Regions from separate parts of the Micromonospora sp. KC721 genome, predicted to be linked through region 3. Evidence: riboswitches for the same ligand, from Rfam matches in the RefSeq annotation. Region 3 holds a riboswitch; each other region holds the start of a gene.

Region 1 (4,138 bases), on a different contig from region 3:
CCGGCACGTGCTGGGTTGGCTGGCCCGGCCGGAGCGGCTGCGCCGGTACGCCGGCGGTGTGCTCTCCCGCGCCGAGATCACGCTGTTGTCGGAGGCGTACCGGTCGTTGGCGACCGAGGGGCTGACGGTGGCCGACATCGCGCTGCTGGACGAGCTGGACGCGCTGCTGGGCAAGCCGGTGCGGCCGGCGAAGCCGAAACGCGACCCGTTCCGTCTCACCGGCGGGGTACGCGAGCTGAGCACGTTCGCCGACCGGCAGCGGGCCGCCCGGGCGGCGGCCCGGGAGCGACCGGAGGACTACCGCGACTACGCGCACGTGGTGGTGGACGAGGCGCAGGACGTCTCCCCGATGCAGTGGCGGATGGTCGGCCGGCGCGGCCGGCTGGCCTCCTGGACGGTGGTGGGTGATCCGGCGCAGACCGCGTGGGCCGGCGATCCGCAGGAGCTGGACCGGGCGCGGGACCAGGCGCTGGGCCGGCGCAGACGGTACCGGTTCAACCTCACCACCAACTACCGGAACTCGGCGGAGATCTTCGCGGTGGCGGCGGCGGAGATCCGCCGGCTGCACCCGGACCTGCCGCTGCCGAGGGCGGTCCGGTCGACCGGCGTGGATCCGGTCGCGCTGACCGTCCCGGCGGGCGAGCTGGCCGGCGCGACGGTGGACGCGGTGGCGGCGCTGTTGGCCGAGGTGGAGGGCACCGTAGGGGTGATCACGCCGGTGCCGCGCCGTAACGAGGTGGCCGGCTGGCTGGACGGGCGGGGCGGGGCGCGGCTGCAGGTGGTGACCAGCCTCCAGGCCAAGGGCATGGAGTACGACGGGGTGGTGCTGGTCTGCCCGGGTGAGATCCGGGCCGAGCCCTCCGGTGTCCGTACCCTTTATGTCGCCCTGTCCCGGGCCACCCAGCGCCTCACCACCGTGGAACCGGTGGGCTGACCGTCGGGCCTGGCCGGCTCGCCCGGCGGACGCCGGCAGGTTGGGCAGGGCGGAGTCCGGGGAAACCGCCGGGAGGCCCCCGATGGGGGGCCGGCGGTCGGACCCGGGGCGTCACCGGCCGTTCACTTGCATACATAGCGATGTCAGCATAGATTGGCACCGGGTCCGGTACGGCGACGGAGAGGTGCGGGCGTGGGCGCAGGGCATGACCACCACGGGGCGGTCGCGAACGCGGCGCAGCGCCACCGGGGCCGACTCTGGGCGGCTTTCGCCCTGCTCGCGGTCTTCATGGTGGTCGAGGGGGTCGCCGCCGTCGCCACCGGGTCACTGGCGCTGCTCTCCGACGCCGGGCACATGTTCACCGACGTGCTCGGCATCGGCATGGCCCTGGCTGCCATCACCGCCACCCGGCGGGCCGAGCGGGATCCGCAGCGCACCTTCGGGCTCTACCGGCTCGAGGTGCTCGCCGCGCTCGGCAACGCGCTCCTGCTCAGTGGCGTCGCCGTCTACGTGGTGATCGAGGCGGTACGGCGGTTCGGCGACCCGCCCGAGGTCCGGACCGGGCCGATGCTGACGGTCGCCGTACTGGGCCTGCTCGCCAACGTGGTCGCGTTCGCTCTGCTGCGCAAGGGTGCCCAGGAGAGCATCAACCTGCGTGGGGCGTACCTGGAGGTGCTGGGCGACCTGCTCGGCTCACTCGGCGTGATCGGTGCCGCGCTGCTGATCGCGGTGGGCGGCTGGTGGTGGGCCGATCCGGCGGTGGCGGTGGCGATCGGCCTGTTCATCCTCCCCCGCACCTGGCGGCTGGGCCGCGCGGCCGTTCGCATCCTCGTGCAGGCCGCCCCCGAACACCTCCAGGTGACCGCGGTGCATGACCGGTTGACCGCCGTCCCCGGCGTCGCCGAGGTGCACGACCTGCACGTCTGGACGCTCACCTCCGGGATGGAGGTGGCTTCGGCGCACCTGACCATGTGCCCGGGTGCCGAGGTCGGCGCGGTGCTCGCTGCCGCCCGCAGCGCGCTGCACGAGGACTTCCACATCGACCATGCCACCCTTCAGATCGAACCGGGCGCGGCACCGGGGGCGTGCGGTCGGGTCGAGTGGTAGAAGAATTGACTTGTTCATCCCTTTTCACAGGCTTACCTCCCGTACCCTCAGTCACGAACCGGGCATCCGTCCCACCGGTACCGGTAGTCTCGGTTCCGGCCTCCGCCCAGGCGGCACCCGACGGTGCCGGCGGGGCCGCCGCCTAAACGCCCGCCCGGGCGTGCCGGGGAACCAGGTACCTGGGGTGCATCCGCGCCAGCGGTAGGGATCTTCCGTCCCGAACCCGTCAGCTAACCCGGTCGGCGGCTGACGGAAGGAATGTGAATGCACGTACGACGTACCACCGGCCGACTGACGGCCGCGATCGTCGCGGCGCTCGCCGTCGGCCTCACCTCGGCCCCCACGCCGGTGACCGCCGCCCCGCCCGCCACCCGACTCGCCGCCCCGAGCGGCGACGACGAGGGCGGTACCCCAGCGCTACGCGCCCAACTCGACGCCGCCAGCAAGGGCTGGCTCGACGCCAAGGCCGCGCTGGAACGCTCCACCCGGCGCCAGCAGGAACTGAACAACCAGCTCAAGACCGTCGAATCGGAGCTGACCGCACGCAGCAGCAAGGTCGGCGAGATCGCCGGGGTGGCGTACCGGACCGGCCGGCTCGGCCCGGTGTCGGCACTGCTCAACAGCGGCTCGCCGGAGGGTTTCCTGGACCGGGCCGCCGCGCTGGCGACGGTCGCCAGCAAGGAGGACCGGGAACTGCGCAACCTCCTGAAGACCAAGGAGGAGGTCACCCGCACCCGTAGCGCGCTGGCCACCGAGATCGTCGAGCAGCGCAAGCAGATCGCGGTCATGGACAAGCGCAAGCAACAGGCCGAACGGGCACTGGAGGTGGCCGCCTCCGCGCAGTCCGCCCCTCGGGCCACCAGCAGCGCTCCACGGGGCACCTCCCGGTCCAATGCCAGGTCCGCGCCACGCAACTCCGACGGATCCTTCCCGCCCGAGTCGTGCAGCGTCAACGACCCCACCCCGGCCAACGGTTGCATCACGCCCCGGATGCTCAACGCCCTGCAACAGACCCAGGCCGCCGGCTTCACCCGGTACGTCTCCTGCTACCGCCCCGGCGGGTCCGGCGAGCACCCGAAGGGGCGAGCCTGCGACTTCGCCGCCCAGAAGGGTGGCTTCGGTGGGGACGCGACCGGCGGCGACCGGACGTACGGCGACAACCTGGCCGCGTTCCACGTCCGCAACGCCGACCGGCTCGGCGTGCTCTACGTGATCTGGTACCGGCAGATCTGGCTACCCAGCAGCGGCTGGAAGTCGTACAGCGGGGCGAACGGCGACCCGTCCAGCGACCACACCAACCACGTCCACCTGTCGGTGTACTGACCGCACCACGCGCACGGGGCCCGTCCGCCCGGACGGGCCCCGCACCCACCCCGGCCCCGGGGGTGGTTCGGTCAGCCGGTGATCGGTCCGCCGTCGGAGAGCCGGTCCAGCACGTCGCCGAGGCGGCTGGCCAGCCCCAGGTGCGCCGCCCGGGCCTGGCGGAACGCGTACCCGAACAGCGGCGCGGGGGCGGCGAGGGTGATCTCGACGTCGATTCGCAGCAGGCCGTCCTCCGTACGCAGTCGGGTGTGGTTGCGTACGGTCGTGCCGGGCTGCTGCCGGGCCTCAACGATGATCTCGTCGTCGGTGACCAGCAGGACGTCGGCCTGATAGGTGACCGGGAAGTGCAGGGGCCCCAGTTCCAGCCGGTCGGTGACCGCGTAGCTGGCCCGCGCTCCGGGCCGGGGCGGCAGCTCACGTACCCGCAGAATCAGCGGATGCAGTTCCTCCTGACGGGACAGGTCGCTCAACAGCGCCACCGCGTCCGCCTGTGAGCAGCGCGCGCGCACCGTGTAGCTGAACGTCTCCCGCCGGACCACTCCGACCTCCCACTCCTCGTCGGTCGCCCGATCGTCCCGTATCGCGGACTCGGCTGGCAACGCAGGTGGGTTGGGTACGGCGAGACGAAACCCGCGCGGGCGGGCGGGGCCGCTGGCCGGCCCGGTTGACCAGCGGCGAACGACGGTGGTGGGTCGGCGCGACGCCGGGTCAGGCCCCTGGCAGGACCTCGCGGGTCGCCGCCCCGGCACCGGCCCCGGCGAAGTAGGGCTCCGG
Region 2 (4,138 bases), on a different contig from region 3:
CGGTCATCCACGTGCCCGACGATCTGTTGCCCGCCGTCTTCACCGAGTTCCACCGGGTGCTCGCCCCCGGTGGGCACCTGCTGCTCGGCTTCCAGGTCGGCGACGAGCACGTGCACCGTACCGATGCCTGGGGTGACCCGGTCGACGTGGTCTTCCACCGGCGTCGCCCGGACGACGTGGCGCAGCTGTTGGCGGCGGCCGGGCTGACCACGCACGCCCGGCTGCACCGCGAGCCGCAACCGTGGCCCGGCGGCGTCGAGCCCACCGCGCAGGCGTTCCTGTTGGCTCGCCGGCCGATGTGACGACCGGGCGTCACCGGACGGCCACGCGGCTCGTATCCTTTGCCCGGATCCCGGGGTGGGACCGCGACAACCGGATGAGGAGGTTTGGTGTGAGCAGCCGGACCGAGACGTTGGAGTTCCAGGCCGAGACGCGTCAGCTGTTGCAGTTGATGGTGCACTCCATCTACTCGCACAAGGATGTCTTCCTGCGCGAACTCGTCTCCAACGCCTCCGACGCGCTGGACAAGCTGCGGCTGGAGTCGATGGTCGACAAGGATCTCGAGGTCGACACCTCGGACCTGCACATCGAGATCGCCACCGACGAGCAGGCCCGGACGCTGACCGTACGGGACAACGGCATCGGCATGTCGCGCGAGGACGTCGTGTCGCTGATCGGCACCATCGCCCGTTCCGGCACCGCGGAGCTGCTGCGCAAGCTCAAGGAGTCGAAGGAGGCCGGCAACCAGGACCTCATCGGGCAGTTCGGGGTCGGTTTCTACGCCACCTTCATGGTCGCCGAGAAGGTCACCCTGCTCACCCGCCGCGCCGGCCAGACCGAGGGCACCCGCTGGGAGTCCACCGGCGAGGGCACGTACGTGATCGAGACGGTGGACGACGCCCCGCAGGGCACCTCGGTCACCGTGCACCTCAAGCCGGTCGACAGCGAGGACAACCTGCACGACTACACCGACCACGGCCGGATCCGCGAGATCGTCAAGCGGTACTCCGACTTCATCGCCTGGCCGATTCGACTGGTCACCGCCGACGCCGAGCCGGTGACCCTCAACTCGATGAAGGCGCTGTGGGCCCGGCCCCGTGACGAGGTCGCCGAGGAGGAGTACCGCGACTTCTACCGGCACGTCAGCCACGACTGGGCTGACCCGCTGGAGACCATCCACATGCGTGGCGAGGGGGTCTTCGAGTACGAGGCGTTGCTGTTCATCCCGTCGCACGCCCCGTTCGACCTCTACCGGGCCGACGGCCGCCGGGGTGTGCAGCTCTACGTCAAGCGTGTCTTCGTGATGGACGACTGTGCCGCACTCATCCCGGACTACCTGCGTTTCGTCAAGGGCGTCGTGGACGCGCACGACCTGTCGCTCAACATCTCCCGGGAGATCCTCCAGCAGGACCGGCAGATCCAGATCGTGCGTCGCCGGCTGGTCCGCAAGGTGCTCACCACCCTCAAGGAGATGCGCACCGCGGACGCCGAGCGTTACCGGACCTTCTGGTCGCAGTTCGGTCGGGTGCTCAAGGAGGGCCTGCTGGAGGATCCGGACAACAGCGAGGCGATCCTCGAGCTGCTCTGCGTGGAGTCCACCCACGACGCCACCGAGCCCACCACCCTGCACGACTACGTGGCCCGGATGAAGGAGGGCCAGACCGAGATCTACTACGTCACCGGCGAGCACCGGGCGACCCTGGAGAACTCCCCGCACCTGGAGGCGTTCCGGGCCAGGGGCTACGAGGTGCTGCTGCTCACCGACCCGGTCGACGAGGTCTGGGTGGACCGGGTCGGCCAGTTCGACGGCCGGTCGCTGCGCTCGGTCGCCAAGGGACAGGTCGACCTGGACACCGAGCAGGAGCGCAAGGAGGCCGAGACCGAAAGGGAACAGCAGGCCAAGGAGTACGCCGACCTGCTCGCGTTCCTCCGCGACACGCTCTCCGACACGGTCAAGGAGGTCCGCCTCTCCGCCCGGCTGACCACCTCGCCGGCCTGCCTCGTCGGCGACGCGCACGACCTCACCCCCACGCTGGAGAAGATGTACCGCGCGATGGGCCAGGAGGTGCCGATCGTCCGGCGGGTCCTGGAGCTGAACCCGGCGCATCCGCTGGTCACCGGGCTGCGCGCCGCCCACCAGCGGGACGCCGCCGATCCGGGGTTGGCCGAGACCGCCGAGCTGCTGTACGGGATGGCGCTGCTCGCCGAGGGCGGCGACCTGACCGACCCGGCCCGCTTCGCCCGGGTGCTCGCCGACCGGCTGACCCGTACCCTCTGAGGCCACCTGTCGCTGCGGGCCCGGGACGGATCCCGTCCCGGGCCCGCGTGGCCTGCTGTCCACCGCAGAGGCCGCCCGCCGACCAGATCGGGCGGGCTTCTCCCGCGGCCAGATCGGGCGGTGACTCATCGGGGTGGGTTGGTCGCCGACCGGCAGCGCCGAGTCGGGGAGCCGTCGGCGGTGAGAAGCGGGGCCGTCACCGTGTGCGCTTCGGATGCGATGTGACCGGGCATTGTGCACGTCGGCCCGGACCTCGCAACCGGAGGTCCGGAGCCCTCGCCTGACCGGGTGAAGAACCTCTCAACAGGTGGGCGATCCGCCGAAAGGCTTCCTAACGTCGTTGGGGTCCGCGATCGCGGACACCGTGGCCGGTTACGCCTAATCCATGCCGCCGGCCACGGACCCAGTCACCCGGGCATGGAGCGGGGGACCCACGTTCCTCGGTGCACGTCACCTCGGGGTGAAGCCGCCACGGCGGCCGGGCTCCTCGGCCCGAACCCGACAGCTCACCTCGTCGGCGTGGAGGATCACAGATGGCAACTGCATACGTCGCCCGTCATCGACGGGTCAGCTCGCGCCGCATCGCCGTCGGCACTCTCGCCGTCGGTGCGGTCACCGGGGCCGCCGCCGTTCTGGCGCCGGCCGCTCCGGCAAGCGCCGCCAGCGTCAACTGGGACGCGATCGCCCAGTGCGAGTCCAGCGGCAACTGGCACATCAACACCGGCAACGGCTACTACGGTGGCCTGCAGTTCTCCCAGAGCACCTGGGCCGGCTACGGCGGCAAGAAGTACGCCGCCCGCGCCGACCTGGCCAGTCGGAGCGAGCAGATCGCGATCGCCGAGAAGGTGCTCAAGGGCCAGGGCATCGGGGCCTGGCCGACCTGCGGCAAGAAGGGCGGCTCCACCAAGAGCTACGCCCCGAAGAAGGAGAAGTCGTCGCAGTCGGCGCAGCGCTCGCAGTCCCGTAAGAAGGCCGCGTCGACGACTGAGCGGTCCTCGCGGGACGAGCAGCGCAGCACCCGCAACCAGGCGCGTCGCGCTCCGGTGACCGGCAACGGCAACTACGTCGTGCGGCCGGGGGACTCCCTGTCCGGCATCGCCGAGGCGCACCACGTCTCCGGTGGCTGGAAGGCGCTGTACGAGCGCAACCGCGCGGTCGTCGGTGCCGACCCGGGTCTGATCTTCCCGGGGCAGAAGCTCAGCGTCTGACACACTGCCCTCGACGCCCGGCCGGAGGTCCACCGGCCGGGCGTCGACGTGTCCCGGGCACGGTTCGGTCCGCCGCCGGGTCCCGGGTGACGCGCCTGACTGGGGGTGGGCGCACCGGGCGACCTGAGACCCGGCCGGATAGGGTTGGGCCAGGTGTGCCGGGAAGTCTGGTCGGCGATGAGTACGCGCGTCCGCTGCCGACGAGGAGTTCCCGTGACCGACGCCACCCGGCGCCGTTTGTTCGCCCGCCGATCCTGGGGCGAGACCCGCCGCATCTCCGCCATTCTGCGCAAGGAGACCGTTGGTGGGGCGCTGCTGCTCGTCGGCGCGTTGCTGGCCCTGATCTGGTCGAACTCGGCCTGGGCGCAGGGGTACGACGCGCTGCGCGGCCTCCGGCTGGGACCGGCGGCGCTGCACCTGGATCTCAGCCTGGCCACCTGGGCCGCCGACGGTCTGCTGGCGATCTTCTTCTTCGTCGCCGGGCTGGAACTCAAACGCGAGTTCGTCGCCGGTGACCTGCGGGATCCGCGCCGGGCGGCGGTGCCGGTGGCTGCCGCCGCCGGTGGGGTGATCGTGCCGGCCCTGATCTACGCGGCGATCGCCGGTGGGGCGGGCGCCGGAGCGGTGCGGGGGTGGGCGATCCCCACCGCCA
Region 3 (4,138 bases):
CTGACCGACCCGGCCGACCCGACGGTCAGCCGCTACGACATCGCCGAGCACCAGCGGGGTGAGCCGTTGGTGTGGCTGGCGGTGCTCTTCGCCGCCGCGATCATCGCGTTCGGGCGGCTGCGCGGGATGGCAGCGCTGGCAGGGCTGGCCGCGAGCTTCGCGATCCTGCTCACCTTCGTCGTGCCGGGCATCTCCGCCGGCGGTTCGCCGCTGCTGATCGCCATCGTCGGCTCGGCGTTGATCATGTTCGTGGTGCTGTACCTGACCCACGGGATCACCGCGCAGACCTCGGTGGCGGTCCTGGGCACCCTCGGCAGCCTGGTGCTGACCGGCCTCCTCGGCAGCCTGGCCATCGCCGCCACCCACCTCACCGGGTTCGGCAGCGAGGAGGCCACCACGCTGTCGATGTACCAGCGCGATGTGGACCTGCACGGACTGCTGCTGGCCGGGATCATCATCGGGTCGCTCGGTGTGCTCGACGACGTCACGGTCACCCAGGCGGCCACCGTGACCGAACTGGCCCACGCCAACCCGGGGTTGTCCCGGATGCAGTTGTACCGGTCCGCCACCCGGGTCGGCCGGGCGCACATCGCCTCCACGGTGAACACCATCGTGCTCGCGTACGCCGGTGCCTCACTGCCGCTGCTGCTCCTGTTGACGGCCGACAGCAGGCCGGTGAGCCAGATCCTGACCAGCGAGTTCCTGACCCAGGAGATCGTCCGCAGCGCGGTGGCGACGCTGGGGCTGATCGCCGCCGTACCCCTGACCACGGGTCTGGCCGCGCTCGTCACCGCTGCCGGCCGCGGCCCGGCCGACGACCCGACACCGCCCGCCGACCCGGCGCCGAGACCCCGCCCTCCGGTCGACCCGGACGCCGCGCTGGAGGCGTTGAGCGGCCCGCGACCCGGACCGTCCACCCCGGCCCCCGCAGGGTGGCCCGAACCGGAAAGGAGCACCGACACCGCATGGTGAAACTGCACAGCGTCACCGTGGACGACCCGGAACCTGACGAACGCGTCACTCCTCACGCACCGCCACCTCGAATTAACGCATTTAGTCGGGTTCAGGACGTAGCTCACCGGTATGCCTCTCGGGTAACCTCGCTGCCGGTCACCGCTGAAGGCGCGAACCGGCGCCTGCGGTGCCACCGCCCAATCGCCGTACGGCGAACCGGGGAACCAGGTACCTGGGGTGAATCCGCGACCGCGGTAGGGGCCACTTCCGTCCCGAACCCGTCAGCTAACCCGGTCGGCGGTCGACGGAAGGGAACATTGTGACGGCACCCCTACGCCGCTGGTGGACACCGGTGGCGGCCGTGCTGGCCGCGCTGGCCGTCCTCGCCGGGCCGGTCCCGGCGAACGCCGCCCCCTCGACCCCGTCGGGTCACGAGGAGGGCGAGGAGCCCAAGCTACTCACCGAGGTCATCGAGCAGCGCAACCGCGAGTACACCAAGGCGAAGGCACAGCTGGAGAAGTCGAAGAAGCGCCAACTCCAGCTCGCGTTGGAGGTCAAGCGCGCCGAGGACGAGCTGGAGGCGCTCCGACCGCAGGTCACCACGATCGCCGCGCAGTCCTACCGGACCGGCCGGATCGGTGCCGTGGCGATGTTGCTGGAAAGCGACGCACCCGACTCCTTCGTCAAGCGGGCCGCCACGCTGGACGAGCTGAACATGGTCAACGCGCAGAAGCTCGCCGAGGTCACCGCCGCCAAGGACCGCGCCGAGCAGGGCAAGCTGGCGCTCGACGCCGAGGTGCGCGAGCAGACGAAGCTGACCAACCAGATGGCCCGCAACACCAAGGAGGCCGAGAAGGCCCTCGCCCTGGTCGGCGGACGCGGCTTCACCGGTGGACTGGTCGACGCGACCTCCCCGGTGGCCCGGATCGGCCCGGGACGCACGGCCGACGGCGACTGGAAGCCGGAGTCGAAGACCGCGCCGGACCCGACCACCTCCGGCACGATCACTCCGCGTACCCTGCACGCCTACAAAGAGGTACGCCGGGCCGGCTTCAACCGGTTCGCCGGCTGCTACCGCCCGGGCGGACCCTTCGAGCATCCCAAGGGGCGGGCCTGCGACTGGTCGTTGCAGAACAAGGGCTTCGCGCCCTGGCACAACGACGACACCCGCAGGTACGGCAACAACCTGACCGCGTTCCTGATCCGCAACGCCGACCGGCTCGGCATCTACTACGTGATCTGGAACCGGCAGATCTGGTTCCCGGCGACCGGGTGGAAGTCGTACAGCGGACCATCGGACCACACCGACCACGTACACATGTCGATGCTCTAGCGGACGCTTACGACCGAGGGCCCTCCCCGACCGGGGACGGCCCTCGTCGCGTCTTGGGGTTCAGCCGGCGACGACCGCCGCCCGGTCACGGTCGTCCTGGTCGCTCCGGTCCAGGTCGGTCCGGGACGCCGGCGCGAGGACCGCGGCGGGCGACGCGGCCACCGTCCGCACCTCACCGGCGGCCAGCCGGTACGACATGCCGACCACCGCGCACCGCCCGGCGGCCACCTCACCGGCCAGCAGGGCGGAACTGTCCTGCAACGTCTGCACCGTCTGGACGATGTGGACGTCCACGATGCCGTCGATGTCCTCGACGCCCGCCGCGGCGGCCCGCCGGAGGCTGGGGGTCACCCCGTCCACCACGGCGCCCAGGTGCCCCGGCGGGGTCGTGCCGGTCATCGCGGCCTCCCGGGCCGCCTGCACCGCACCGCAGGAGTCGTGGCCGAGCACCACGACCAGCGGAACGCCGAGGACGCTCACCGCGTACTCGACGCTGCCCAGCACCTCCGGGCCGACGGTGTGCCCGGCCGTCCGGACCACGAACAGGTCGCCCAGGCCGCGATCGAAGATGATCTCGGCGGCGAGACGGGAGTCGGAGCAGCCGACGATCACCGCGAAGGGGTGCTGCCCGCCGGCGACGACGGCCCGGTGAGCCGCGTCCTGGTTGGGGTGGTGTGGGGTGCCGGTGACGAAACGCCGGTTTCCGGCGTGCAACTCGGCCAACGCCTGCGTCGGATCCTGCACGGTCATAGCCTCACCTCGGTCTGACGTGTGGGCACCTGATGACACCGGCCGGCGACGCAGGCGGCCTCGCCCCACCGTCACACGCAACAAAAGGTACGTCAAGGTTTACGTGATATGCATTTCCTGCTTCTCTGGATGCGTCGGCTCGGTGCCGGAAGGCATCACTGAGAACCGGAAGGGTGGGGTCATACGATGACGGGCATGGCGACGACAGCGCAGAACGGAAGCACCCGGAACTGGACGTTCCTCACCAACCACGCGCACGTGCTGCTGTCCATCGCCCGCAACCCCACCGCCCGACTCCGCGACGTGGCCGACGAGGTCGGCGTCACCGAACGCGCCGCCCAGGCCATCGTCGCCGACCTGGAAGCCGGCGGCTACCTGCGGCGTACCCGGGTCGGGCGGCGCAACGAGTACACCGTCAACCCCCGCGGCCACTTCCGGCACCCGGCCGAGTCGGACCGCCAGGTCGGCGACCTGCTCGCCCTCTTCACCAGCCAGCCGACCGACGCCTGACACGCCGTCACGCCCGAGGATCCGGGTCCGGCCGCCACTGGTCCGGCGCCGCCGCCCGTCACGCGCTCCCGCGCCGACGGCGGTAGTCTCACCGCGTGCGCGACAGCTTCCGGCCGAGCGGGACGGTGGTCACCGGACCCGCCGGGCGTCCCACCCGGACGGTCCTCGGTACCCGTTCCACCCGGACGGTCCTCGGTGCCGTGGCGGCCGTGCTGCTCGCGACCCTCGTCGTACCGTCCACCCCGGCCGGGGCGGAACCGGCCTGCCCCGCCCCCACCGGCGGCGCGGCACCCACCGAGACGCCGTGGGCGCTGCGCCGGCTCGACCCCGCGTCCGCCTGGCGCATCACCCGCGGCGAGGGGGTCACCGTGGCGGTGATCGACTCCGGCGTGTCGCCGTCCCATCCGCTCCTGAAGGGACAGGTCCGCGAAGGCCGGGACGTCAATGGCCTGCCGCAGGCACAGGGCCGGTGCGACCTGGCCGGGCACGGCACCATCGTCGCCGGGATCATCGCCGGCCGGGACGACACCGGCGCTCCCTACAGCGGCATCGCACCGGCCGCGCGGATCCTGCCGGTACGCGTGCTGCAGG

What was found. A riboswitch is a leader RNA that binds a small molecule or an ion and turns the genes downstream of it on or off. The one in region 3 is predicted to bind cyclic di-AMP.
Region 1: it holds a riboswitch for cyclic di-AMP, as region 3 does, so the genes downstream of both, E1182_RS27855 (hypothetical protein) here and E1182_RS25940 (hypothetical protein) in region 3, are expected to answer to the same signal.
Region 2: it holds a riboswitch for cyclic di-AMP, as region 3 does, so the genes downstream of both, E1182_RS10825 (transglycosylase family protein) here and E1182_RS25940 (hypothetical protein) in region 3, are expected to answer to the same signal.

What each region holds. Positions count from the first base shown of each region.
Region 1 covers NZ_SMJY01000257.1:2,600-6,737, forward strand. Annotated here, with positions in the region: gene E1182_RS27845 (AAA family ATPase) at 1-934, shown strand, start outside; gene E1182_RS27850 (cation diffusion facilitator family transporter) at 1,127-2,041, shown strand; cyclic di-AMP (ydaO/yuaA leader) riboswitch at 2,171-2,302, shown strand; gene E1182_RS27855 (hypothetical protein) at 2,306-3,364, shown strand; gene E1182_RS27860 (SRPBCC family protein) at 3,436-3,963, opposite strand; gene E1182_RS27865 (STAS domain-containing protein) at 4,073-4,138, opposite strand, start outside.
Region 2 covers NZ_SMJY01000044.1:19,154-23,291, reverse strand. Annotated here, with positions in the region: gene E1182_RS10835 (class I SAM-dependent methyltransferase) at 1-302, shown strand, start outside; gene htpG (molecular chaperone HtpG) at 392-2,278, shown strand; cyclic di-AMP (ydaO/yuaA leader) riboswitch at 2,644-2,813, shown strand; gene E1182_RS10825 (transglycosylase family protein) at 2,812-3,486, shown strand; gene nhaA (Na+/H+ antiporter NhaA) at 3,700-4,138, shown strand, end outside.
Region 3 covers NZ_SMJY01000210.1:5,919-10,056, forward strand. Annotated here, with positions in the region: gene E1182_RS25935 (YibE/F family protein) at 1-972, shown strand, start outside; cyclic di-AMP (ydaO/yuaA leader) riboswitch at 1,139-1,269, shown strand; gene E1182_RS25940 (hypothetical protein) at 1,274-2,287, shown strand; gene E1182_RS25945 (carbonic anhydrase) at 2,348-3,037, opposite strand; gene E1182_RS25950 (helix-turn-helix domain-containing protein) at 3,224-3,547, shown strand; partial or broken gene E1182_RS25955 (S8 family serine peptidase) at 3,643-4,138, shown strand, end outside.